3 regions of the Novosphingobium sp. BL-S-21 genome follow, and region 2 is predicted to be linked to each of the others. Evidence: predicted binding sites of a transcription regulator. Region 2 holds the regulator's gene; each other region holds the start of a gene.
The links. Region 2 encodes LexA, which represses DNA repair genes until DNA is damaged. Its sites were predicted from a motif close to GTTCCNCNCTTGTTCT; they were not measured.
Positions count from the first base shown of each region.

Region 1: the regulator LexA is predicted to act here: its motif matches at 6,310-6,325, upstream of ACZ1J6_RS14295 (ATP-dependent helicase).
Region 3: the regulator LexA is predicted to act here: its motif matches at 1,264-1,279, upstream of ACZ1J6_RS18360 (ImuA family protein).

Region 1 is NZ_CM145496.1:1,251,433-1,259,151, reverse strand. Features, by position in the region: gene ACZ1J6_RS14310 (hypothetical protein) at 68-676, shown strand; gene ACZ1J6_RS14305 (DEAD/DEAH box helicase) at 924-2,360, shown strand; gene ACZ1J6_RS14300 (carboxylesterase/lipase family protein) at 2,557-3,975, shown strand; gene ACZ1J6_RS14295 (ATP-dependent helicase) at 4,006-6,306, opposite strand; gene ACZ1J6_RS14290 (hypothetical protein) at 6,440-7,114, shown strand; gene rsmD (16S rRNA (guanine(966)-N(2))-methyltransferase RsmD) at 7,160-7,705, opposite strand.
Region 2 is NZ_CM145496.1:494,118-501,836, forward strand. Features, by position in the region: gene ACZ1J6_RS10725 (ComEC/Rec2 family competence protein) at 1-1,633, shown strand, start outside; gene lexA (transcriptional repressor LexA) at 1,681-2,379, opposite strand; gene ACZ1J6_RS10735 (molybdopterin molybdotransferase MoeA) at 2,513-3,727, opposite strand; gene moaC (cyclic pyranopterin monophosphate synthase MoaC) at 3,724-4,209, opposite strand; gene trpC (indole-3-glycerol phosphate synthase TrpC) at 4,223-5,014, opposite strand; gene trpD (anthranilate phosphoribosyltransferase) at 5,042-6,034, opposite strand; gene ACZ1J6_RS10755 (anthranilate synthase component II) at 6,043-6,639, opposite strand; gene ACZ1J6_RS10760 (phosphodiester glycosidase family protein) at 6,636-7,424, opposite strand; gene trpE (anthranilate synthase component I) at 7,510-7,719, opposite strand, start outside.
Region 3 is NZ_CM145496.1:2,079,354-2,087,072, reverse strand. Features, by position in the region: gene ACZ1J6_RS18365 (TauD/TfdA family dioxygenase) at 1-1,004, opposite strand, end outside; gene ACZ1J6_RS18360 (ImuA family protein) at 1,282-2,040, shown strand; gene ACZ1J6_RS18355 (Y-family DNA polymerase) at 1,958-3,460, shown strand; gene ACZ1J6_RS18350 (error-prone DNA polymerase) at 3,457-6,717, shown strand; gene ACZ1J6_RS18345 (TM2 domain-containing protein) at 6,807-7,121, shown strand; tRNA gene ACZ1J6_RS18340 (tRNA-Arg) at 7,244-7,320, opposite strand; gene ACZ1J6_RS18335 (MmcB family DNA repair protein) at 7,480-7,719, shown strand, end outside.

The sequences.
Region 1 (7,719 bases), 760 kb from region 2:
TTAAGCGCTGGTTCAAGCTCCTGCGCTATGGCGACGGTTAAAGCGCGCCCGGGGACCGTTCCTTTTCATGAATCTCGCTTCCGTCCTGCTCTATCCGTTTGCGCTGCTGCTTCCCGCAGTCGGCCTGGGCGGAGGTGGGCGCGCGAAGCACGAAGATCGTCCGGAAACGCCCGCTGCCACGGCCGCGCCGGCTGAGCAGGGCTACGTCTGGCCGGAAGAACTGCCCGATTCGCCCAGCGCCTGGCGCTTCGCCGCCGAGGCTTTCGAGCATGTCGAGCCGGACAATGCCTGGCAGGTGCGAATCGAGCAGCGCATGACCATCCGAATCAGCCCGCGCGCGCAGATGCCCGCTCCGCCGGAGATGCTCATGGGCATGCCGGGGCGCGAGGACGATCGGCCGCGTTATTCGGAACGCAAGATCGGCAAGTGCCTGCCGATGTCCGGGATTGCCGGGGTCCAGCCCGATGGTCAGAGCCGCCTGCTGCTGTTCATGCGCGATCGCCGCGTGGTCGGCGCGGACCTGGAGCGCGGGTGCCGGGCAGGCGCATTTTACTCCGGTTTCCTGCTTTCCCGCACGTCCGACGGCCAGCTTTGCATCGATCGCGACGAGTTGCTTTCGCGCAGCGGCACGACCTGCAAGCTGTCGCGCATCCGTCAGCTTGTGGTGGCGCGATAGGCTGTCACGGTACACGCGCGGGGCGGCAGATGCGTTTCGCGCGGCTTTTGCGAAGGCGAATCTTGCAGCCTGAAGCGGGCAGGGCGTGGATTTCCTTGACTTCTGCGGTATTTCCCGCCTAGGCGGCGCGCAGGTGTACGATTGGCATGCGCGTGAATCATATGATTCGGGTCTCGCTGCCGCGCCGCGACATAATCGAAGTACCCTGCATTCTCGCAAGACTCCTGCCTATGAGACCTGTCTGTCTATGAACTTTGCCGATCTCGGCCTGTCTGACGAACTGCTGCAAGCGGTTGAAACCGCTGGCTATAGCGAGCCGACTCCCATTCAGGCGCAAGCCATCCCGCCGGTCCTGATGATGAAGGACCTCATCGGCATCGCCCAGACCGGGACCGGCAAGACGGCCAGCTTCGTGCTGCCGATGATCGACATTCTCGCGCATGGCCGACGCCGCGCGCTGATGCCGCGTTCGCTGATTCTCGAGCCGACGCGCGAACTCGCTGCGCAGGTCGCCGAAAACTTCGAGAAGTACGGCAAGAACCACGATCTGAAGATGGCGCTGCTGATCGGCGGCGTACAGATGGGCGACCAGATCAAGGCGCTTCAGGACGGTGTCGACGTGCTGATCGCCACGCCGGGCCGCCTGATGGACCTGTTCGAGCGGGGCAAGATCCTGCTTACGGGCTGCGAACTGCTGGTCATCGACGAAGCCGACCGCATGCTCGACATGGGCTTCATCCCCGACATCGAGACGATCTGCTCCAAGCTGCCGACCAACCGGCAGACGCTGCTGTTCTCGGCGACCATGCCGCCCGTGATCAAGAAGCTTGCGGATCGCTTCCTGTCGAGCCCGAAATATATCGAAGTCGCCCGCCCGGCGACGGCGAACACCAATATCGTCCAGCACAAGGTGGCGGTGCAGTCGCGCAAGAAGCGCGAAGTGCTGCGCGACCTGCTTCGCACTGACAACGTCTCCACCGCGATCGTCTTCGCCAACCGCAAGACTACCGTTCGCGAACTGGCCAAGAGCCTGAAACAGCACGGTTTCGCGGCCGGCGAGATCCATGGCGACATGGACCAGCCCGCCCGTCTGGCAGAGCTGCAGCGGTTCAAGGATGGTGCGGTCAATATCCTCGTCGCGTCCGACGTTGCTGCCCGCGGCCTGGACGTGAAGGGCGTAAGCCACGTCTTCAACTTCGATACGCCCTGGCACCCGGACGACTATGTGCACCGCATCGGCCGCACGGGCCGTGGCGGCGCATCGGGCCGTGCTTTCACGTTCGTGACCCCGGAAGATGCCGAGGCGATCGACAATGTCGAAAAGCTCACTGGCGGGAAGATCCCGGTCTATCAGATGGCGGCCGAGGAGGCCCCTGAGGCTCCGGCCCGTGAAGAGAAGCCCCGCCGTGAAAAGCGTGAGCGGTCTTCGGCCCGCGAAGAGCGCCCGGTCCGTGAGGAGCGCCCGGTGCGCGAAGAGCGAGTCGCTAGTGAAGAGCGCGCGCCGGTTCGCGTAGAGCGCCCGGCCCGCGAAGAGCGTGCGCCGCGCCGCGAAAGCCGCGGGGAAGAGCAGCGCCGCGAGCGCCGTTCGGATGGTAACCGGTCGCGCCGCCGCGATCAGGAGCCGGCTGACGACGGCTGGAACGGCCCGATCCCGGAATTCCTCCACGTTTCGGCGCTCGCCTGAGCGCACGGTCGGAAAAATGCCCTAAGGGGTGTTTTTCCAGATAATTCCAAGACGCCCCGCTTTTTCTTCGGAGGAAGCGGGGCGTTTTTGCGTTGCGCCTGAGCGCGGGCGATCTCGCTTGCGTGGCTGCACGGCCGCATGCCAGACTGCTTTCGAAGAGGCTGTCTGCTGCGGGGATCCGATGAAATACAGGTACATGCTGGCGTTCGTAGGCGTGTTTGCGGCTTCCTGCGGTGCGCAGGTCGGTCCCCGGCCGGAAGCGTTCGTCGAGGGCGGCAAGCTGGCTGGCCGCGTTGAGAACGGCGTGGCCAGCTGGAAGGGCATTCCTTTCGCCGCGCCGCCGGTCGGTCCCTTGCGCTGGCGCGCGCCGCAACCCACCGCCGCCTGGCAGGGAACCCGCGAGGCCACGACTTATGGCCATGACTGCATGCAGAAGCCCTTCGACGGAGATGCGGCGCCGCTCGGCACGCCGCCTGCCGAGGATTGCCTTTACGCCAATGTCTGGCGTCCTGCCGCAGCCAAGGGCAAGCTGCCGGTGGTCGTGTGGATCTACGGCGGCGGCTTCGTGAACGGGGGCGCTTCGCCGCCGACCTATTCCGGCGCGGCACTGGCGCGGCAGGGCGTCCTGTTCTTCAGCTTCAACTACCGCATCGGTCGCTTCGGGACTTTCGCGCATCCGGCGCTTACTCGGGCGGCGGAGGACGGCGGCATGGTGGGCAACTACGGCTACATGGACCAACTGGCCGCGCTGCGCTGGGTTCAGCGCAACATCGCGGCTTTCGGGGGCGATCCGGCCAATGTCACCATCATCGGCGAGAGCGCCGGCGGCATGTCGGTGAACAATCTCGTGACCTCGCCCGAGGCCGATGGCCTGTTTCACAAAGCGGTCGTGATGTCGGGCGGGAACGGCACGAGCCTGGCCAATCCGGATCTTGCCGCGACCGAAGAGATCGGTGGCCGCTTCGGGCAGTCCAAGGGCATCGCTCCGGGCGACCCGGAGGCTCTGGCGAAATTGCGCGGATTGACGGCCGAGCAAGTGATCGACGGCCTCAATCTCGCGGCGCTGTTCACGCCGGCCGGGGGCTTGCGTACCTTCGCCAGTCCCTTCTCCGATGGCCGCATAGCGGTGGACCAGCGCAAGGCTTATGAAACCAACCGCTTCCACCGCGTTCCGATGATGATCGGCGCGACCAGCGACGACATCGGCGGCGTCAGTGGCGGCATGATAGCCGGCGCGCGGCAGATCTCCGGCCTTGTCGCCAAGGCGGGCGTTCCGGTCTACGAGTACCGCTTCTCCTACGTTGCGTCCTCGCTGGAGGGCGGCGGCAAGGGTGCCGGCCACGCTACCGACATCCCGTTCTTCCTCGATACCCAGGCGGTGAAATATGGAGACCGGACCAGTGCGCGCGACAAGGCGATGGGCCGGATCGTCAGCGCCTATCTCGTGAATTTCGCGCGGACCGGCGATCCCAACGGCGCCTCCTTGCCGAAGTGGTCGCCGCGCGCCGGGGAGGGCGGGGATCTTCTCGACTTTGCAGCCGACGGCACGGCGCGCTTCGAGCGCGATCCGTGGATCGAGCAGATCCGCGCGGCGCCGGTAAAGACCGGCCTCTGAAATTGCATCAAGCTGGCAGGCTGGCCCGCGTCAGCCTGCCGGTTTGACGAAACTGTCGAGCACGCGCTTGAGCCCGGCCTGTTCGAATTCGATCTCCAGCTTGTTGCCTTCCTGGGAGATCACCGCGCCGTAGCCGAACTTCTCATGGAACACGCGGCTGCCGATTTCTATGTCGGTGCGCGGTTTGGCGGCGAAGCTGGCCGCACTGCGCGTTGATTCGGCGATCTTGCGCGGCGTGGTATCGAATTCCCGGGCTGCGGCGCGCTGCCACCCCGGGCCGCGCGTCACCGTGCGGGCGGGCTGGGCGCGGGCCACTTCGGCAAAGGGATCCGCCATTTCGGACCATTGCGCCCGCCAGAGCGAAGCGCCGCCGGTCAGCGTGGTTTCGCTCTCGACGTGATCGTCCGGAAGTTCGGCAATGAAGCGCGAGGGGATCGAACTGGTCCACTGGCCGTAGATCCGCCGATTGGCCGCGTGCAGGATCGTGCACTTGCGCCGCGCGCGGGTGATCGCGACGTAGGCGAGCCGGCGCTCTTCCTCCAGGCTGGCCAATCCGCCTTCGTCCATCGCCCGCTGCGAGGGGAACACGCCTTCCTCCCAACCGGGCAGGAACACATGCTCGAACTCGAGTCCCTTGGCCGCATGCATGGTCATGATCGTGACCTTTTCCTCGTCGGAGGCAGCGTCGTTGTCCATCACGAGGCTGACGTGCTCGAGGAAATCGCCGAGCGTCTCGTATTCCTCCATGGCCCGCGCCAGTTCGACGAGGTTTTCGAGGCGCCCGCTGGCTTCGGGCGTCTTCTCGGCCTGAAGCGCGTCCGTATAGCCGCTCTCATCCAAGACGGTGCGCATGAGATCGGCTGGGTTCTCGGTGCCGGAAAGGTCCCGCCACCGCGCGAAGTCGCGCATCAGCGACAGGAACGTGTTGCGCGGGCGGGCCGGCAATTCGTCGCTGTCGGCGATCTCGATCGCGGCCATGGCAAGCGGGATGTTCCGGCGGCGAGCGAGTGTGTGCAGCGCCTCCAGCGCCTTGGCGCCCAGGCCGCGCTTGGGGGCATTGTAGATGCGCTCGAAGGCAAGGTCGTCCGCCGGCTGCGCGATCACGCGCAGATAGGCGAGGGCATCGCGGATCTCGGCGCGTTCGTAGAAGCGGAAGCCGCCGACGATGCGATACTTCATGCCGATCGAGATGAACCGGTCTTCGAATTCGCGGGTCTGGTACTGTGCGCGCACGAGGATGGCCACCTGGTCGAGCGGGGCGCCTTCGCGCTCCAGCCGCTCGATCTCGTCGCCCACGCGGCGCGCTTCCTCGGGGGCATCCCAGACGCCGATCACGCGGACATTGTCGCCGGGATGGCGCTCGGTCCACAGCGTCTTGCCGAGGCGCTGGGTATTCTCGCCGATCAGGCCCGAAGCGGCGGCGAGGATCTGCGGGGTGGAGCGATAGTTCTGCTCCAGCCGGATCACCTTGGCGCCCGGAAAATCCTTTTCGAACTTGAGGATATTCGCCACTTCGGCGCCGCGCCAGGAATAGATCGACTGGTCGTCGTCTCCCACCACGCAGATGTTCTTGCGCTCCTGCGCGATGAGCCGGAGCCACAGGTACTGGACCTGGTTGGTGTCTTGATACTCATCCACCATCACGTATTTGAACCGCTGCTGGTACTGTTCCAGCACCTCGCGGTGAGTGCGCAGAATGTTGAGCATGTGCAGCAGGAGGTCGCCGAAATCGCAGGCGTTCACGGCCTTCAGGCGGTCCTGATAGAGCTGGTAGAACTTCTGCCCGCGGCCATTGGCATAGGCCTCGTTCTCGCCTGCATCGAGGTCGGCCGGGTTGAGGCCGCGATTCTTCCAGCGATCGATGCAACCTGCAAGCTGGCGGGCGGGCCAGCGCTTTTCGTCCAGCCCTTCGGCCTGGATGAGCTGCTTGAGCAGGCGCAACTGATCGTCGGTATCGATGATCGTGTAGTTGGGTTGCAGCCCTACCAGTTCGGCATGGCGGCGCAGCATCTTGGCGGCGATGGCGTGGAACGTGCCCAGCCAGGGCATGCCTTCCACGGCCGGGCCGATCAGGTGCCCCACGCGCTCGCGCATTTCGCGGGCGGCCTTGTTGGTGAACGTGACGCAGAGAATCTCGCTCGGCCAGGCGAGGCGGCTGCGCACCAGATGCGCCAGGCGGCGGGTGAGCGCCGCCGTCTTGCCCGTGCCGGCTCCGGCCAGCATCAGCACCGCGCCTTCGGTGGTCAGCACGGCCTCTCGCTGCGGCGGGTTGAGCCCTTCCAGCAGGGGGTCCGAGGAGGCTTCGGGCAGGGAGGATTGCAGATCGTTCACCCGTGAACATCTAGGGAACGGGATGTCGTGGCGCAAGGCCGGTTCGTCGCAGCCCCGGAACAATCCCCCGGCGCCGGGAGTCGCCTAGTCACGGAAAGAATAACCAGAAACACGAGCAGATGGAGAGTGAGTCATGCACAAATATCTCCTTTCGGGCGCGGCAGCCCTGGCCATCCTGAGCATGTCCGGCGCCGTCCAGGCCCAAGACACCGCTGGGAATACCACGACGGACACTGCCGGCGAGATGCCCCCTGTGCCGGAAGCCCCGCCGCCGCCCGCAACCCCTTCCGATTCGAGCATGCCCTCGGGCATGGCCGGGGCCAAGCCCATCACCTCCTCGACCATGACACCGGACCAAAAGTCCATGTACGACGCCTGGCCGGCCGCCCAGCGCGCGGATTACGACTCGTGGACGCCGGAGTATCAAGCCTATTACTGGAGCCTCACGGCGCCGCAGCAGAAGGGCTACTGGGCGCTCACCCCGGACCAGCGCGGGCAAATCTACAAGATGACCCCGGAGCAGCAGGCGATCGCTTGGAACTCGATATCGCAGCAGATGGCCGGCAAGACACCGACAACGCCCCCGGCACAGGCGAACCCTCCGGGTGATGGCATGCCGACGACCGGCGTTCCCGATCCGCAATATGCCGACCAGACGGTGCGCCCGGCCATGCCGGCCGACCAGACCTATCAGGGCGGCCCCTACAAGGGTGCGATGACGCCGCCGCCTGCGACCGCGATGAACAAGGATTATCCGGTCTGCAGCAAGACCGTGAAGGATGGCTGTCGCAATCGCGGCGGCAAGTAAGCCGGGCGAGACCGTCCCGAACCTTGTCCGGGACGGTACTGCCTTCTAGCCGACGGGCCGCAGCAGATGCAGGCGGGCCTTGCCGACATCGCGCGAGCTTTCGAGTTCGAAGCCCTTGATGGAAACGGCTTCCGTCTTGGCGGTCTCCAGGCTGACCCAGGTCTGTTCGCCGATCCAGCCGAGCCGCGCGAGCTTGTCGATCGCGACTGCGCCGGCGCCCGTCTCGTAAGGCGGGTCGAGCAGCACGAGGTCGAGTGTTCCCTTGGCGGGGCCGAGCGCCATGACCGACCCGGCGCGCACGTCGCTCCGGCCCTGGGCCTGAAGATTGGCGATATTGGCGCGAATCGCGCGAACCGCTGCCGGGTCCTGGTCGACGAAGAGGCAATGGGCCGCGCCGCGCGACAGGGCCTCAAGGCCCAGCGCACCCGATCCCGCAAAGAGATCCGCGACCTTCAGGCCCTCGAAAGTACCGAGCCGGCTGGCCAGCATCGAGAACAGCGTCTCTCGCGTGCGGTCGGCCGTCGGCCGGGTGGTATCGCCTTCGGGCGCTGCCAGCTTGCGGCCGCGCCATTCGCCCGCGACGATGCGCAGGCCCGTCTTCACGG
Region 2 (7,719 bases):
CCGCGGCCGACTTACCCCTCCGGCATCACCCATGTTCCCTGGAGGATACGATTTTGCGCGCGCGGCCTGGTTTTCAGGCCTGTCGGCCACGGGCTCGATTACATCGCCGGTCGAAGTGATATCGCTCGGGCGTGGAGGCGATTGGCTCGCCGACCAGCGTGCCGCGTTGTCCCGTCATATAACGACGCATCTCGCGGGGTCGCCGGGCGGTATCGCGGCAGCGCTGACGACCGGAGACATGGGCGCGATCGGCCAGGGTGATGCCCAGGCCATGCGCGATGCGGGCCTGGCTCACCTTCTGTCGATCAGCGGACTTCACGTGAGTGCCGTGATCGGCTGCGTCTATTTCGTCGTATTGCGCCTTCTGGCCCTTTTCCCGGCACTGGCCCTGAGGGTCCGCCTGCCGATATTGGCCGCAACATGCGGTGCGGCCGCGGGGCTGGGTTACACGCTGCTAAGCGGCTCGCAGGTGCCTACCATGCGGGCTTTCCTGGGCGCTCTGCTCGTTCTCGCTGCCATGGCATGGGGCCGTGAAGCGCTGTCCATGCGCTTGCTGGCGGTGGCGGCTGTCATCGTGCTGGTCATCTGGCCCGAGTCGGTCGTTGGTCCCAGCTTCCAGATGAGCTTCGCGGCGGTGATGGTTTTGGTGGCACTCGGCAATGCAGAGCCGCTGAAGCGCTGGTTGGCACCCCGGGAAGAGGCCTGGCCGTTCAAGGCCATGCGCAACCTCACGATGATCCTGATCACCGGCATAGCGATCGAATTGGCGTTGATGCCCATCGCCCTGTTCCATTTCCATCGTGCCGGCCTCTACGGTTCTGTCGCCAATGTGATCGCGATCCCTTTGACGACGCTGGTCATCATGCCTTTCGTCGCCCTGGCGCTGCTGCTCGATGTGGTTGGGCTTGGAGGTCCGGTGTGGTGGCTGGCGAACCACGCTATCGACGCCCTGTTGGCCATCGCCCGCTTCATAGCCGCGGAACCGGGAGCCGTTCGGGTGATGCCCACGATGAGTGGGTGGCATTTTTCGTTGTTTGTCGTTGGAGGCCTCTGGCTGGGCCTTTGGGACGGTCGCATCCGGCTATGGGGGATTTTGCCTATAGCTGCCGGTTTCTTCGGCTTGATGCTCATTCCGGTTCCGGACATCATGGTTTCGGGCGATGGCCGCCATGTGGGCTGGATCGATCCCGAGAGCCATCGGCTCGTGATGCTTCGCACCGGTTCCGGCGACTACGCCCTGGACAACCTCATGGAAGTTGCCGGGACGCGAGAGGTCCCGGTCAATGCGCAGACGGCGCCCGGAACGCGATGCAACGCGGACTTCTGCGCCGTCGAGCTACGTCACGGCGAAGAGGCTCGGCATGTGTTGATCGCGCGGGGGAGGGCCATCGTCCCCGAGATGCAACTGGCCGAGGCGTGCAGGTGGGCCGACGTGGTGATCGCCGAACGCCGCTTGCCGAGGACCTGCCTGCCGAAGTGGCTCAAAGTTGATCGCCAGATGCTGGATCGAACGGGCGGGCTGACTATCGATCTTGCAAGCCGCAGTGTGACGACCGTGGCGGAGGGGCAAGGAAATCATGGCTGGTGGAAGCCCGCTGCGCCGACCATGATCGAACGCAAGGGATGGTATTAGCGACCGCTGGCCTGAGGAGGGCGAACAGGGCGCCCTCCTGAGACGGATCAATGATAGCGGCGCAGCAGGCCTGCCAGCTTGCCCTGGACTTCTACTTCGTCAGGTCCGTAGATCTGCGGTTCGTAAGCGGCGTTCGCGGGATCGAGGCGCACCATGCCATCTTCCCGGCGCAGATACTTGAGCGTCGCTTCCTCACCCCGGACAAGGGCGACGACGATCTCGCCATCCCTGGCCGTGGTGGTCCGCTTTACGAGTGCGAAATCCCCGTCGAGAATGCCGGCATCGACCATCGAGTCGCCTGAGACTTCCAGTGCATAGTGATCGCCTGCACCGAGCAGGGCCGCAGGCACCGGGAGCGAAGACTGGCCTTCCAGGGCCTCGATCGGCACGCCCGCGGCAATACGACCATGAAGGGGGATTTCGATCACGTCGTTGGCGGGCCTGGCGACCGCCGCCGGACGGGAAGGTGCGGCGTTGCCGCCACGCGCCGCCGATACCGCAGCCGCGGCCTTGGCCGGCTTGCTCGTGGCGTCTTCGGGCTGGCGGAGCACTTCGAGAGCGCGGGCACGGTTGGGAAGGCGGCGGATGAAGCCACGTTCCTCCAGCGCGGAAATCAACCGATGGACGCCCGACTTCGACTTGAGATCGAGCGCTTCCTTCATTTCCTCGAAGCTGGGGGAAATGCCGCTCTCTTCAAGCCGGACCTGAATGAACCGGAGCAATTCGTGCTGCTTGCGCGTCAACATCTGCTTAGCCTCATGTGTTCTGTGGCACTTGGCCTGAATCGCCCGACGAACCGGCCCCGGCTGACTTGATGTGTCGTTCAGGGAACTTGTCTGCGAACAATGAGGGAACAATTATGCAACGAATAGGGTATCGTCAAGCAATACCGCCATTTTGGAGCAAGAACACCTGAACGGGATCACCGCGATCAGCGGCGAGGGCATGCGCCGACCGGTCGATCAGGACATTGCTGGCGGCAAGCGAGGACAAGGCGCCGCTATCCTGTAGTGAGAGGGCATGGACCGCCTCACCATCCCAGGATCCCCGCAGGAATTCGCGGCGCGCCCCTCCCGTCCTCAAAGGTGCCGAAAGCCGGGTGGCAATCGCGCGGGGTAAGGGCTGCGCCGCGCCCAGAAATGCGCGCAGTACGGGAAGAACGAAGAAATATGCGGTTACCAGGCTGGACACGGGATTGCCGGGAAGCCCGATCACCAGTTGACGACGCCCTGCCGTTTGCCGTGTCGCGACCATGAGCGGCTTGCCGGGTTTGATCGCGACGCGCCAGAAGTCGATTTCGGCGCCCCATTTTTCCAGTGCCGGCCGGAGAAGGTCGTGATCGCCCACTGACGCTCCCCCGCTCGTCACGATCACGTCGGCATCGGCGGCCGCATCGAAGGCGGCGACCAGAGCGTCCAGATCGTCGGGGATTGGTCCATTTCGATTTGCATCGACGGGAACGCTACGCGCAAGAGCGGTCAGCATGGCGCCGTTGCTGGCGGGTATCTGATGGGCTGCGCAGCATTCGGGATCGCCGGACAATTCATCGCCGCTATCGATCACGGTTAGCCGGGGGCGGCGGCGGACGGCGAGATGCCGGTGGCCCGCCGAAATGGCAAGACCGGCTTGCGCCGGTCCGATCAATGCCCCGGGGGCGAGCAGCGGCGCTCCATCGGCGAAATCCATGCCGCGGAAGCGGACGTGCTTGTGGCCTGGTGAGGGCGCCTCTCCCGTGAGGGCGAGGTGATCGCCGTCCCGGTCGACATCCTCCTGCAGGATCACGGCCCGCGCATTTTCGGGCAACAGGGCGCCGGTGGAGATCCGCACGGCTTGACCCGGATCGACGGCTGCACCGAAAGGCCGCCCTGCCGCGCTTTCACCGATCACCTGCCAGGGTCCGGACAAGTCCCCTTCGCTGACGGCATAACCGTCCATGGCGGAGATATCGGCGGCAGGCTGGACCCGGCGTGCCAGCAACGGAGCCGCGAGATAGCGACCCAGCGCACCGTCGATGTCGACGTGCTCGACGGGCCGCGGCTCGACCAGCGCAAGCAGTCGGGCCTGTGCCTCTTCCAGAGCGATCGGCGGGATCATCGCGACGATGTCTCGATCTTCCAGTCGCCCGATTTGCCGCCACGCTTTTCGATCAGGCGAATGTCACCGATGACCATGCCCTTGTCGAGCGCCTTGGCCATGTCGTAAATTGTCAGCAGAGCCACGGAAACCGCTGTAATGGCTTCCATTTCCACCCCGGTCTTGCCGCTCAGCGATGCAGTGCCCATTGCCAGAACGGCGCTGTCCTCGAACGTGAAATCCAGGTTCACGGCGTCCAGCGTCAGCGGGTGGCACATCGGGATGAGGTCCGCCGTCTTCTTGGCGGCCATGATCCCCGCGATGCGTGCCGTTCCCAGCACGTCGCCTTTCGGTGCATTGCCGGCGCGGATCGCTTCCAGGGCCGAGGCGCTCATCGTGATCCGCCCGGACGCCACGGCGACCCTGCGGGTCGCGGCCTTGGCACCAACGTCGACCATGCGGGCCGAGCCTTCCGCATCGATGTGAGTAAGGGACTTGCTCAAGCGCGGGCTATCCTCAATCTGCGAAGAGGAGCTGGCGGGTTGCCGCTTGGATATCCGCCTGACGCATCAGGCTCTCGCCAACGAGGAAAGTACGGGCGCCGCAAGCCGACAGCCGTTGCAGATCGGCGTGAGTGTTGATGCCGCTTTCGCTCACGAGCAGGGTGCCGGCGGGTGCCAGCGGGGCAAGGCGTTCCGTCGTCGAAATATCGGTCGCGAACCGCTTGAGATCACGGTTGTTCACGCCAATGAGACGCGACTTGAGGCGGCTCGCCCGCTCCATCTCGTCTTCGTTGTGGACTTCGACCAGGCAGTCCATCCCGCGCTCACGCGCCGCAGCCTCGATTTCAGCCATAAGCACGTCGTCCAGCGCGGCGATGATGATCAGGATCGCGTCGGCGCCGATCGAGCGCGCCTCGGCGACCTGCCAGGGATCGATCATGAAATCCTTGCGGATCACCGGAAGCGAGCAAGCGGCCCGGGCCTCGACGAGGAAATCTTCATGGCCCTGGAAGTAAGGCGAGTCGGTCAGCACCGAGAGGCAGGCCGCACCGCCGCGCTCATAAGCGATGGCATGTTCGGTGGGGCGAAAATCAGGCCGGATCAAACCCTTGGAAGGCGAAGCTTTCTTGATCTCCGCGATCAAGGCGAATTCGGTCTTCGCCTTCCGGCGCAGGGCCGCCTCGAAGCCGCGAGGTGCGCTCTGTTCGCGGGACCGGGCGTCCAGGTCATCCAGCGTCGCGAAACCCTTGCGCGTCTGCACTTCGATGCGCTTGGTGTCGCAGATCTCGGTAAGCTTGTCGGACATCGGTAACCCTCGAAAACACGCAGCGCCTCAAGCCCGAAGCGCGGAAATCCAGCAATTGAGCAGAGCATTGGCCAAGCCCTTGTCGATAGCCTCGGCAGCCTCTTCCACGCCTTCCCGCCAGGTTTCGACCTCACCGGCAACGATGAGGGCGCCCGCGGCATTGAGCAGGACGGCATCGCGATAGGCGCCATGCTCGCCCAGCAGCAGTCGCCGCAGGGCATCGGCATTATGGGCCGCATCGCCGCCGCGTATCGCCCCGACTGGAGAGATGGGCAGCCCTACATCCTCAGGCGAGACGCGGCGCATCGAAAGCTCGCCGTCCTTGATCTCGGCGACTTCGTTGCCGCCGGCGAGGCTGAGTTCGTCCAGCCCCTCGTCGCCGGAAATGACGAAAGAATGCGTGCTGCCCAGGTGCATCAATGCCTCGGCATAGATCGGCACATAGGCTGGTCGCGCAATGCCGACGAGCTGGCGCGTGACGTTTGCAGGGTTTGCCAGCGGCCCCATCAGGTTGAAGATCGTACGGCGGCCGATGGCCTTGCGGATCGGCATGATCCGCCCCATCGCCGGATGATGCCGGGCAGCGAAGAGGAAGCAGATGCCGAGGTCGCCGAGCGTTTCCTCAGCCGTTTCCGCGGCGCGGTCGAGGTTGAGCCCCAGCGCTTCGAGCGTATCGGCTGCGCCGGCCTTGGAACTGGCGGCGCGGTTGCCGTGCTTGGCGACGGGCACGCCGCAGGCGGCGACCACCAGCGATACCGCGGTCGAGACATTGAGCGTGTGATGGCCGTCACCGCCCGTGCCGCAGACGTCGATGGCGTTGCCGGGCGCCGAGATCGGGATCATGCGCGCGCGCATCGCCCGGGCAGCACCGGCGATTTCGCCTGAAGTCTCGCCCCGTTCGGTGAGGGCGATGAGGAAGCGGACGATCGAATCGTCATCGACCTTGCCGTCGAGGATCAGCCCGAAAGCGTGCTCGGCTTCGGCTTCCTCGATGGGATGGAGCGGGTCGGGCAACGTCATCTGCAAGGTCACGCCGCGATCCGTGCGGGCAGCCGGGCGTCGATGCCGCAGAGCCTCAGGTAATTGGCCAGCATCGCATGGCCATGCTCGGTGGCGATGCTTTCCGGATGGAACTGCACGCCATGGATGGGCAGATCGGCATGGCGGAAGCCCATGACATGGCCATCGTCCGAGCGGGCGTTGACCTTGAGCGCCTCGGGAATGTCCTCGACGATCAGCGAGTGATAGCGGGTCGCCGTGAAAGGTGAGGTAATGCCTGCGAAAATGCCGGTATCGTCATGAGTCACCGGCGAGGTCTTGCCATGCATCAGCCCGCCGCGAACCACTTTGCCGCCGAAGTACTGGCCGATTGACTGGTGGCCCAGACAGACGCCGAGCAAGGGCTTTCCGGCATCGGCAGCCGCGCCGACGAGGTCGAGGCTGATGCCTGCCTCGTTGGGCGTGCAGGGGCCAGGCGACAGCAAGAAACCCTGAGCGCCGCTGTCGATGGCCTGCGCGGCGGAGAGCGCGTCGTTACGGACGACTTCGACTTCGGCGCCAAGTTCCATCACGTAATGGACGAGGTTCCAGGTGAAGCTGTCGTAGTTGTCGATGACGAGGATCATTTAACGCCTTTCGTCGCTTTCTCGACGACGATCAAGGGGCCGAGCGGAGGTCCGCCGTCCACGCGCCCGTGCTCGGGGTCCCAGAGCGAGGATACGCTGCCGTCGAGAAACAGCGCATTGGGGCAATCGAGTTTGTCGCGGAACAGCCGGGCGAGCTTGCCGAAGGACACCGGTTCATCCGAAATCACGAAATGCGCGCGGCCTTTCCGGTCGACGCCCACGGCATTGCGCAGCTTCCTCGATTCGCCGTCCGCGTCGATCTTGGGGTGAAGCTTGCCGCCGATCACCAGCATCGGTCCCGACTGCGTGCCGAAGTCGGGCCGGTTGGAGACGCTCCTGGCGAAATCGTCCGTGGCCCGGATCGCCCATTGTCCTTTCGCGTCGCCGTAAAACACGCCGTTGGGCTGGAGGTGGAAATTGCCCCAGCCCGCGTTGGTGTTGAGCTTGTGGCCCCGCTCGCCCTCTTCGACGTAATAACCGATGGGCTGTCCCTTGTCGTCGAACATGCCGCCGTTCATCGCGAAGGCCACCGCGTGCCGGCCGGAGGGGCGGCTAGCCGCCAGTTCCGACAGGCTGCGATAGGGCGCAGCGCCCTTGGGGCCGAGCACCATGTGGATCGAATGGCGCGCAGGATCGGCCAGGCAATGCGTGAAGCTCGCGCCTTCGAACGTCGCGCCTTCACAGGACGGAGGCGGTGGGGAAACCTTGCGCTCGGGGGCGGCGTCGGATGAGCAGGCGGCGACGAGGAGCGCGAAGGCGGCAATGCTGCCGGCGCGCGTCACCATCGGCAGGCTGCTGCCCCGGACTTGAGGCCGAAGTTCCGGAGACCCAGGTTCCGAAACCCCGGGATCGGGAAGGCCTCTACGCCGCTCACTGCCCGAAGCCCGGTTCACCGGCGACGCGAACCGCTTCGCGGGCCGCGGCAAAGAGCGCGCCGGACTTGGCCTCGCACTCGCGCTGCTCGTAGGCGGGGACGCTGTCGGCAACGATGCCGGCGCCGGCCTGAACGTGAAGGATGCCGTCTTTCAGCACGCCGGTGCGCAGCACGATGCAGGAATCGACCGAACCGTCCGGGGCAAA
Region 3 (7,719 bases), 1.4 Mb from region 2:
TGCACAACGCCGTTCTTGCCGAAGCCCTCCACCACCGGGCGCCCGGCATCGCGGCTCAGCCACAACCGCAGGAGGTGGCGCTTGCGCTGCGGCTCGGGCCAGTCCCAGAACGTGGTGCGGGCATGGAGCGCGGCGTAATTGGAGAGCCACTGGATGTCGCCGGGGCGGAAATCCATCTCGATGGCCATGCCCTCTTCGTAGGTGATCGTGTCGAAGAGTTCGAGCACCGCGATCTGCTCCGGCGTCAGCCTGGGCACGCCTTCATATTCCTGCGCGGTGAGGATGTAGAGCGAGCCCGCATACATCGAGAACACCCCGTCCACCAGGCTGACGATCGGCGAGGTATAAGTATCCGCCGGCGCATTGTGGTCCTGCCGGCGCCAGTCCCAGTGGAAGGGTTCCAGCAGCAGCGGCGCCAGATCGGGGCGGCGGCGCAGGATCTCGTTGTAGATCTCCGCGCCGGAGACGAGGCAGGACAGGCCGCCCTCCTTGGCCGGGCGCAGGCACATCAGCGCGACGATGTCCGAGCTGTCGGAGTGATAGACCAGCTTGTCCCGCACCTTGGAGGAGAGCGCGGTGGGATCGTCCATGGTCTTGTCGCTGGTGGCATAGACGTGGTCGATCAGGTCGCCCATCTCGTTCTGGCGGATCGGATCGCCCATGTGCAGGCCGAGCACGTAGTAGATCGCGTTGGAAAGAACGTCCGAATAGAGCTGGGTCCGCAGGCCCCGCACCAGCACGAAGCCGCGGCCGTAATCGACATCCTCGCCCCATGACTTCACCGCATCGGCGCAGGCTACCAGCGGATATTCCTCGGCGGTGACCGTGCGCAGGTCCGGGTCATCGGCCATGAAGCGGGCACCGAGCGTCTCCAGCTCCAGCACCTGTTCGTCGGACAGCCTGTAGATCCACGCGTCGGTCTCGGAAAGCCGGTCTCCTCGCCAGGCAGCGGCAGTGGTGACGGGCGGAACGGCTTCCAGCGGCGCGGGAGCGGAACTGGCCATGCTTCGTGAGTCCTTCTTTGAGGGTAGGGGCCGTAAGGTGGGCGATGCCCGAACCCTAGGCGGAATGCCGGGCGATGACTTGGCGAACGATGCCCGAAAGCTTTTCGCCCTGCGTTCTGGGCCGCTGTCGGCGGGTTCAGCGCCATGGTGCCGGCGAATCGGAGTGTGCGACGAAACTCACCGGCAGGATCGGGAGACCGGGCTGTGCCCACAGCCGATTGCACCCTCATTTCCAGACTCGATTGCGCAGGACAGGAATAGAACATAAAAGGAACATATGTTCGATTCGAGTCGCCTCCAACTGGCAGCAAACCTCGCTCAGGCGTCTCCTGACGGCTGGCCCGAGTCGCCTTTGCAGCAGGACGGCGTTCATGAATTCTATGCCGCGACCGAGCAGGACGGCGGGGCCGCCCTGGCGCTGGCGCTGCTTTGCGCGGTGCAGGCGCGCAAGGCGCGGGAACCTCTGCTCTGGCTGCGGCTGGGCAAAGTTAATGGAAAGGGCGGGGGCAAGCAGGCCCGCTCGCGCCCTTATGCTCCCGGCCTTGCGGAACTGGGCATAGACCCGGCCGCCATGGTGCTGCTGCGCCTGCCCGATCTCCAGAGCCTGCTGCGCGCGGGCGTGGATTCGGTGCGGCATGGCGGGGCAGCGGCCGTGGTGATGGAAATGGACGGCCGGGCCCCGGCCTTCGACCTTACCGCCTCGCGGCGGCTGGCGCTGGCGGCGGAGCAAAGCGGCACCATGGTCATGATCGTGCGCAGCGGCGCCCAGCCGACGCCCAGCGCCGCCCACACCCGCTGGCAGGTGACCAGCGCGCCGTCGGTTCCCTTGCCCGCCAATGCGCCGGGAGATCCGGTGTTCGACGTGACCCTGCTGCGCCGGCGCGGCGGGCGGGAGGGTCTCAACCTGCAACTGGAATGGAATCGTGAGCAAGGCACCTTCCGTAAGCTCATGCTTGGCCACGCGCCGCTATCTGGCGGTCACCTTTCCCTTCCTGCCGTCCGAACGGGCGATGCGGGAAGGCGCAGCGCCGCCTGACGCGGCTTTCGCCCTGATCGCGAAGCAACGCGGGGCGCAGCGCATCATGGCGCTGTCTCCCGCGGCGCTGGCGCTGGGCCTCTCGGCCGGCATGATGCTGGCCGATGCGCGCGCGCTGGAGCCGGACCTGCCTGCTCTCGAACACCGGCCCGCAGCGGACCATGCCCTGCTGCTGCGCATCGTCGAATCCTGCGAACGCTATACCCCGATGGTGGCCCCCGATCGCGACGACGCGCTGGTGCTGGACCTCACCGGCTGCTTCGACAGCCTGGGGATGGATGAAGACGCCGTGCGGGGCGATCTCGTCACCCGGCTCGCACGGCGGGGATTCCGGGCGCTGGCGGCCTGTGCCGGAACGCCGGATGCCGCCCTTGCCCTTGCCCGCTTCGGCAAGAGCACCTTGCGCGAACTGCCGGTGGCCGCACTCGGCCTGGGAGACGATGCCCACCTCGCGCTGAAGCGCGCCGGGCTGCGCACCCTGGGCCAGCTTGCGGATCGCCCCCGCGCGCCCCTCGCCGCTCGCTTCGGCAAGGCGATGTCGATCGCCCTCGCCCACCTGCTGGAGGAGCAGGACCGGCGCTTCACTCCGCATCGCACCCTGCCCCCGATCTGGGTGGAGCAGCGCTTCGCCGAACCGATGGCGACCGTGAAGCCCCTCCTCGGCGTGATCGAATGGCTGGCGGGGCAGGCGCGGGACGTGCTGGTCGCCCGCGGCCGGGGGGGCCGACGCTACGAAGTCTCGCTGTTCCGCACCGACGGCCATGTCGCCCGGCTCGCCGTGGACAGCGGCCTGCCCCTGCGCGAACCCGCCGATGTCGTCCGCCTGTTTCGCGAACGCATCGAATCGCTCGCCGATCCGCTCGACCCGGGCTTCGGCTACGACCTGCTGCGCCTGGCCGTGCCCCTGCACGAGGACGTCTCCGAAGGGCAGGACCGGCTGGACGAGGAGAATTCCGGCAAGCCCGACCTCGCCCCCCTGCTGGACCGCCTGCAAGTGCGCTTTGGCGCCGAATGCGTCCACCGCTTCGCCCCCCGCGACGAGCACTTGCCGGAATATGCCGACCGCCTCGTGCCTCCCGCATCGATTCCGCAGCCCTGGCCCCAGCCGGAGGCAGGCGAGCCGCCCTTGCGTCCGCTGTTCCTGTTCGATCCCCCCCAACCCGTCACCGTGCTGGCCGAAGTGCCTGACGGTCCCCCGCGCCGGTTCGGCTGGCAGGGACGCCAGCACCGGGTGGTGCGGCAGGAAGGCCCCGAACGCCTCGCCTATCCCTGGTGGAAGACGGTGGAGGCGACCGGCCCCACGCGCGACTATTACCGGATCGAGGACAGCGACGGCCGCCGCTTCTGGCTGTTCCGCCATGGTCTCTACGGCAGCGAGAAAGCCGACCCGCGCTGGTATCTGCACGGCGTCTTCGCATGAGCCTCGAAACGCCGCCCTATGTCGAGTTCGCGACGACGACCGCCTATTCCTTTCTGCGCGGGGCCAGCACGCCGGGGGAAATGGCGCTGCGGGCGCTGGCGCTCGGCCACCCCGGAATCGGCATAGCGGACCGTAACACCGTGTCCGGCGTCGCCCGCGCCCTTGCCGCGCTGCGCAGGTTCGGGGAGGAGATGGAAGCCGAAGGCGTCACCCTGCCCCCGTTCCGCCTCATGGTCGGCGCGCGGCTGGTCTTTGCCGACGATACGCCCGAGATCCTCGCCTATCCGACCACGCGATACGGCTGGGGCCGCCTGACCCGGCTGCTCACCACCGGCAACTTGCGCACGACCAAGGGCAACTGCGAGCTGCGCCTGAGCGACCTGCTGGAATTCCTGGAGGACATGCAGCTCATCGTCGCCACCCCCGCTTCCGACGCCCTGTTGCGCCAATTGGCGCAGGCCGCGCCCGGCAAGGTCTGGCTGGGCGCGGCGATGCTGCGGCAGGGCCGCGACGCGCGCCGGCTGGCGGCCTTGCGCGAACAGGCGGCCCTGGCCGGCGTGCCGCTGATCGCGGTCAACGACGCTCTCTACGATGGGCCGGAATCCCGCCCCCTGCACGACGTCATGACCGCGATCCGGGAAAAGACCACGGTACAGGCCGCCGGCCGCCGCCTCACCGCCAATGCCGAGCGGCACTTGAAGCCCGCAGCCGAAATGGCCCGCCTCTTCGCCGCCGCTCCCGAGGCGATCGCCGCCACCGCAGACTTCATGGGCGGCATCGTCTTCAAGCTCGAAGACCTGAGCTACACCTACCCCCACGAGCCGGTCCCCTACGGCTACACCCCGCAAGGCTGGCTGGAGGAACTGGTCTGGAGCCGCGCCAGCGACCTCCACCCGCAAGGCATCCCCGAAAAGCTCACCCGTCTGCTTACCGAGGAACTGGGGATCATCGGTCAGCAGGCCTACGCCGCCTACTTCCTCACCGTCCACGATATCGTGCAGTGGGCGCAGATACAGGGCATCCTCTGCCAGGGGCGCGGCTCGGCGGCCAATTCGGCGGTCTGCTTCGTCCTCGGCGTCACCGCCGTCGATCCGATGAAGCACAACCTGCTGTTTTCCCGCTTCATCTCCACCGAGCGCAAGGAACCGCCCGACATCGACGTCGACTTCGAGCACGAGCGGCGCGAGGAAGTGATGCAATATATCTACAGCCGCTACGGCCGCGAGCGCGCGGGAATCGCCGCCACGGTGATTCACTACCGCTCGCGCAGCGCCGCCCGCGATGTCGGCAAGGCGCTGGGGCTCAGCGAGGACGTCACCGCCCGGCTCGCCAGCACGGTATGGGGCAGCTACGCCTCGGAATACGACCGCAACCGCTGCATCGAGGCCGGCCTCGATCCCGACAATCCCACGATCGCGCGGGTCAATCACTTCACCGGCACGATCCTGAACTTCCCCCGCCATCTCTCCCAGCATGTCGGCGGTTTCGTGCTGACTCAGGACCGGCTCGACGAAACCGTGCCGATCCACAATGCCGCGATGGAAAAGCGCACGTTCATCGAATGGGACAAGGACGACATCGATACGCTCGGCCTGATGAAAGTCGACATCCTGGCGCTCGGAATGCTGACCTGTATCGGCAAGGCCTTCGCCATGATCGAGACGCACATCGGCCGCCAGTACCAGCTCAGTTCCGTGCCGGGCGACGAGGAAGATCACCGGAGCAACCCTCCCCACGTCAAAGCCGTCTACGAGATGCTCCAGAAGGGCGACAGTATCGGCGTCTTTCAGGTGGAGAGCCGCGCGCAGATGAACATGCTGCCCCGCCTGAGACCTGAGAGGTTCTACGACCTGGTCATTCAGGTCGCCATCGTGCGCCCCGGCCCGATCGAGGGGGACATGGTCCATCCCTATCTGCGGCGCCGACAAAAGATCGAGGACGTCATCTACCCTTCTCCGGCTCCTCCCCACGATCGCGACGAATTGCGCGGTGTCCTCGGCGAGACTCTCGGCGTCCCCCTGTTCCAGGAGCAGGCGATGCGGCTGGCGATCACCGCCGCGAACTTCTCCGATGCCGAAGCCAACCAGCTCCGCCGCGCCATGGCGACCTTTCGCAATGTCGGCACGATCGGCTCCCTGCACAGCAAGATGGTGAACGGCATGGTGGCCCGTGGGTACGAGAAGGACTTCGCCGAGCGCTGCTTCCAGCAGATCAAGGGCTTCGGCAGCTACGGCTTCCCGGAAAGCCATGCCCTCGCCTTCGCACGGCTGGTCTGGGTCTCGGCCTATATCAAACACCACTACCCCGAGGTCTTCGCCGCCGCCCTGCTCAATTCGCAGCCCATGGGCTTCTACGCCCCGGCCCAGATCGTCCGCTGCGCGCAGGAGCATGGCGTGGAAGTGCGCACCATCGATGCCAACCACAGCGAGTGGGACTGCACCCTGGAACCCAAAGCGAAAGGCGCACTCGCCCTCCGGCTCGGCCTGCGCCAGATCAGCGGCTTTCGCGAGAACTGGGCGGAGCAGATCAAGGCCCACCGCCCTTACACCAACCTCGAAGATCTCGCCCGGCGCGCCAGCCTCCCCCAGCGGGCGCTCAACCTCCTGGCCGATGCCGATGCCCTGCATTCGATCGGTCTGGACCGCCGCGAGGGCCTTTGGGAAGCACGCCGCACGCCAACCGGCGAACTTCCCCTCTTCGCCGCCGCCCGCGCCCGCGAACTGGGAGAGGAACCCCATGCCGCCCTGCCCGCCATGCCGCTCTCAGAGGAAGTCGCCGCCGATTACCAGACCACCCGGCTCTCGCTGAAAGCCCATCCGATGTCGTTCCTGCGCCCGGTCTTCGCGGCAGAAGGCGTGCTGCGCTGTGCGGACCTGGCGAAGACCCGAAACGGAAAGCGCGTGAAAGTCGCCGGCGTGGTGCTGGTTCGTCAGCGCCCGGGCAAGGGCAATGCCATTTTCGTCACGCTGGAGGACGAAGGCGGCATCGCCAACGTGGTGATCTGGGCCCGGCTGTTCGAAACCTACCGCCGCCCGGTCATGGCCGCGCGGCTGATGCTGGTGGAAGGTCTGATCCAGCACAGCCCTGAAGGCGTCATCCATATCATGGCCCAGAGCATCCATGACCGTACGCCCGAGCTGAAACGCCTCTCGGAAGTGCACGAGGCCGAGCCCCAGCTATCCCGCGCCGACGAATTCGTCCGCCCGCAGCACCCGCGCAACGTGCGGGTTCTCCCCCGCTCACGGGACTTTCATTGAGCCATGCCACCCACAACTCAAAAAATTCATTGGTTTCTTAATGGCATGCCCATATCGATACGCCCCTTCACTTATCGACGGGGGTATCGATGACCGACACGAATTCATCCACTGCGGCCATGGCCGGCCTGCTCTACCAGGCAAATGCCAAGTCCACCGGCGTCACGTATCTCCTGTGGTTCTTCCTCGGCTCGCTGGGCGCCCATCGCTTCTACGCCGGCAAGACCGCCGGCGGCATCGTCCAGCTCGTCCTCTTCCTGCTCGGCTGGGCGACCATCTGGATCATGGGCTTCGGCCTGCTGTTCCTGATCCCGCTCGGCATCTGGGTGCTGGTGGACGCCTTCCTGATCCCGGGCTGGCTGCGTCAATACAACACCAACCTGGTCCACCGCGTCCTGGCCTGACCCGCCCACCTGAAGGGCGGCGCCCGCGCCGCCCGATCACGGCCACCGTGCCCGGCACAATGCCCGAACAGACACGGCAGAGCATGGCCCGGAAGCCGGTTGATCTTCGCAAATGGAGGAAATGGTGCACCCGACAGGATTCGAACCTGTGGCCTCTGCCTTCGGAGGGCAGCGCTCTATCCAGCTGAGCTACGGGTGCAGTGCCCGCGGCGACTAGCAGAGCATGAGCGGTGTTGCCAGCGCCAAATCACTTCGATCCATCATGGACTTGGGAAAAACCTGTCGGCCGCTCTGGCTGGGCCAGCGCTCCAGATGCCTTGCGGCTTGAAAGTTCCCTCTATGTTCCTATTATGCCGCGATGGCCGAAGCTGATTCTCCGCTCGTTTCTCCCGCTCTTTCTTTCGTCGCCGCCGATGTGGCGCGCGGAATAGGGCGGCTTTTTGCTCGTAACGACATCTGGTGCCTGCCGGAAATGTCGCTGCGCTGCGGGCGCCGCGCCGATCTCATGGGCATCGACGCCAAGGGGCATGTCGTCATCGTCGAAATCAAGGTCTCGCGCGCGGACTTGCTGGGGGACGGCAAATGGCCCGACTATCTG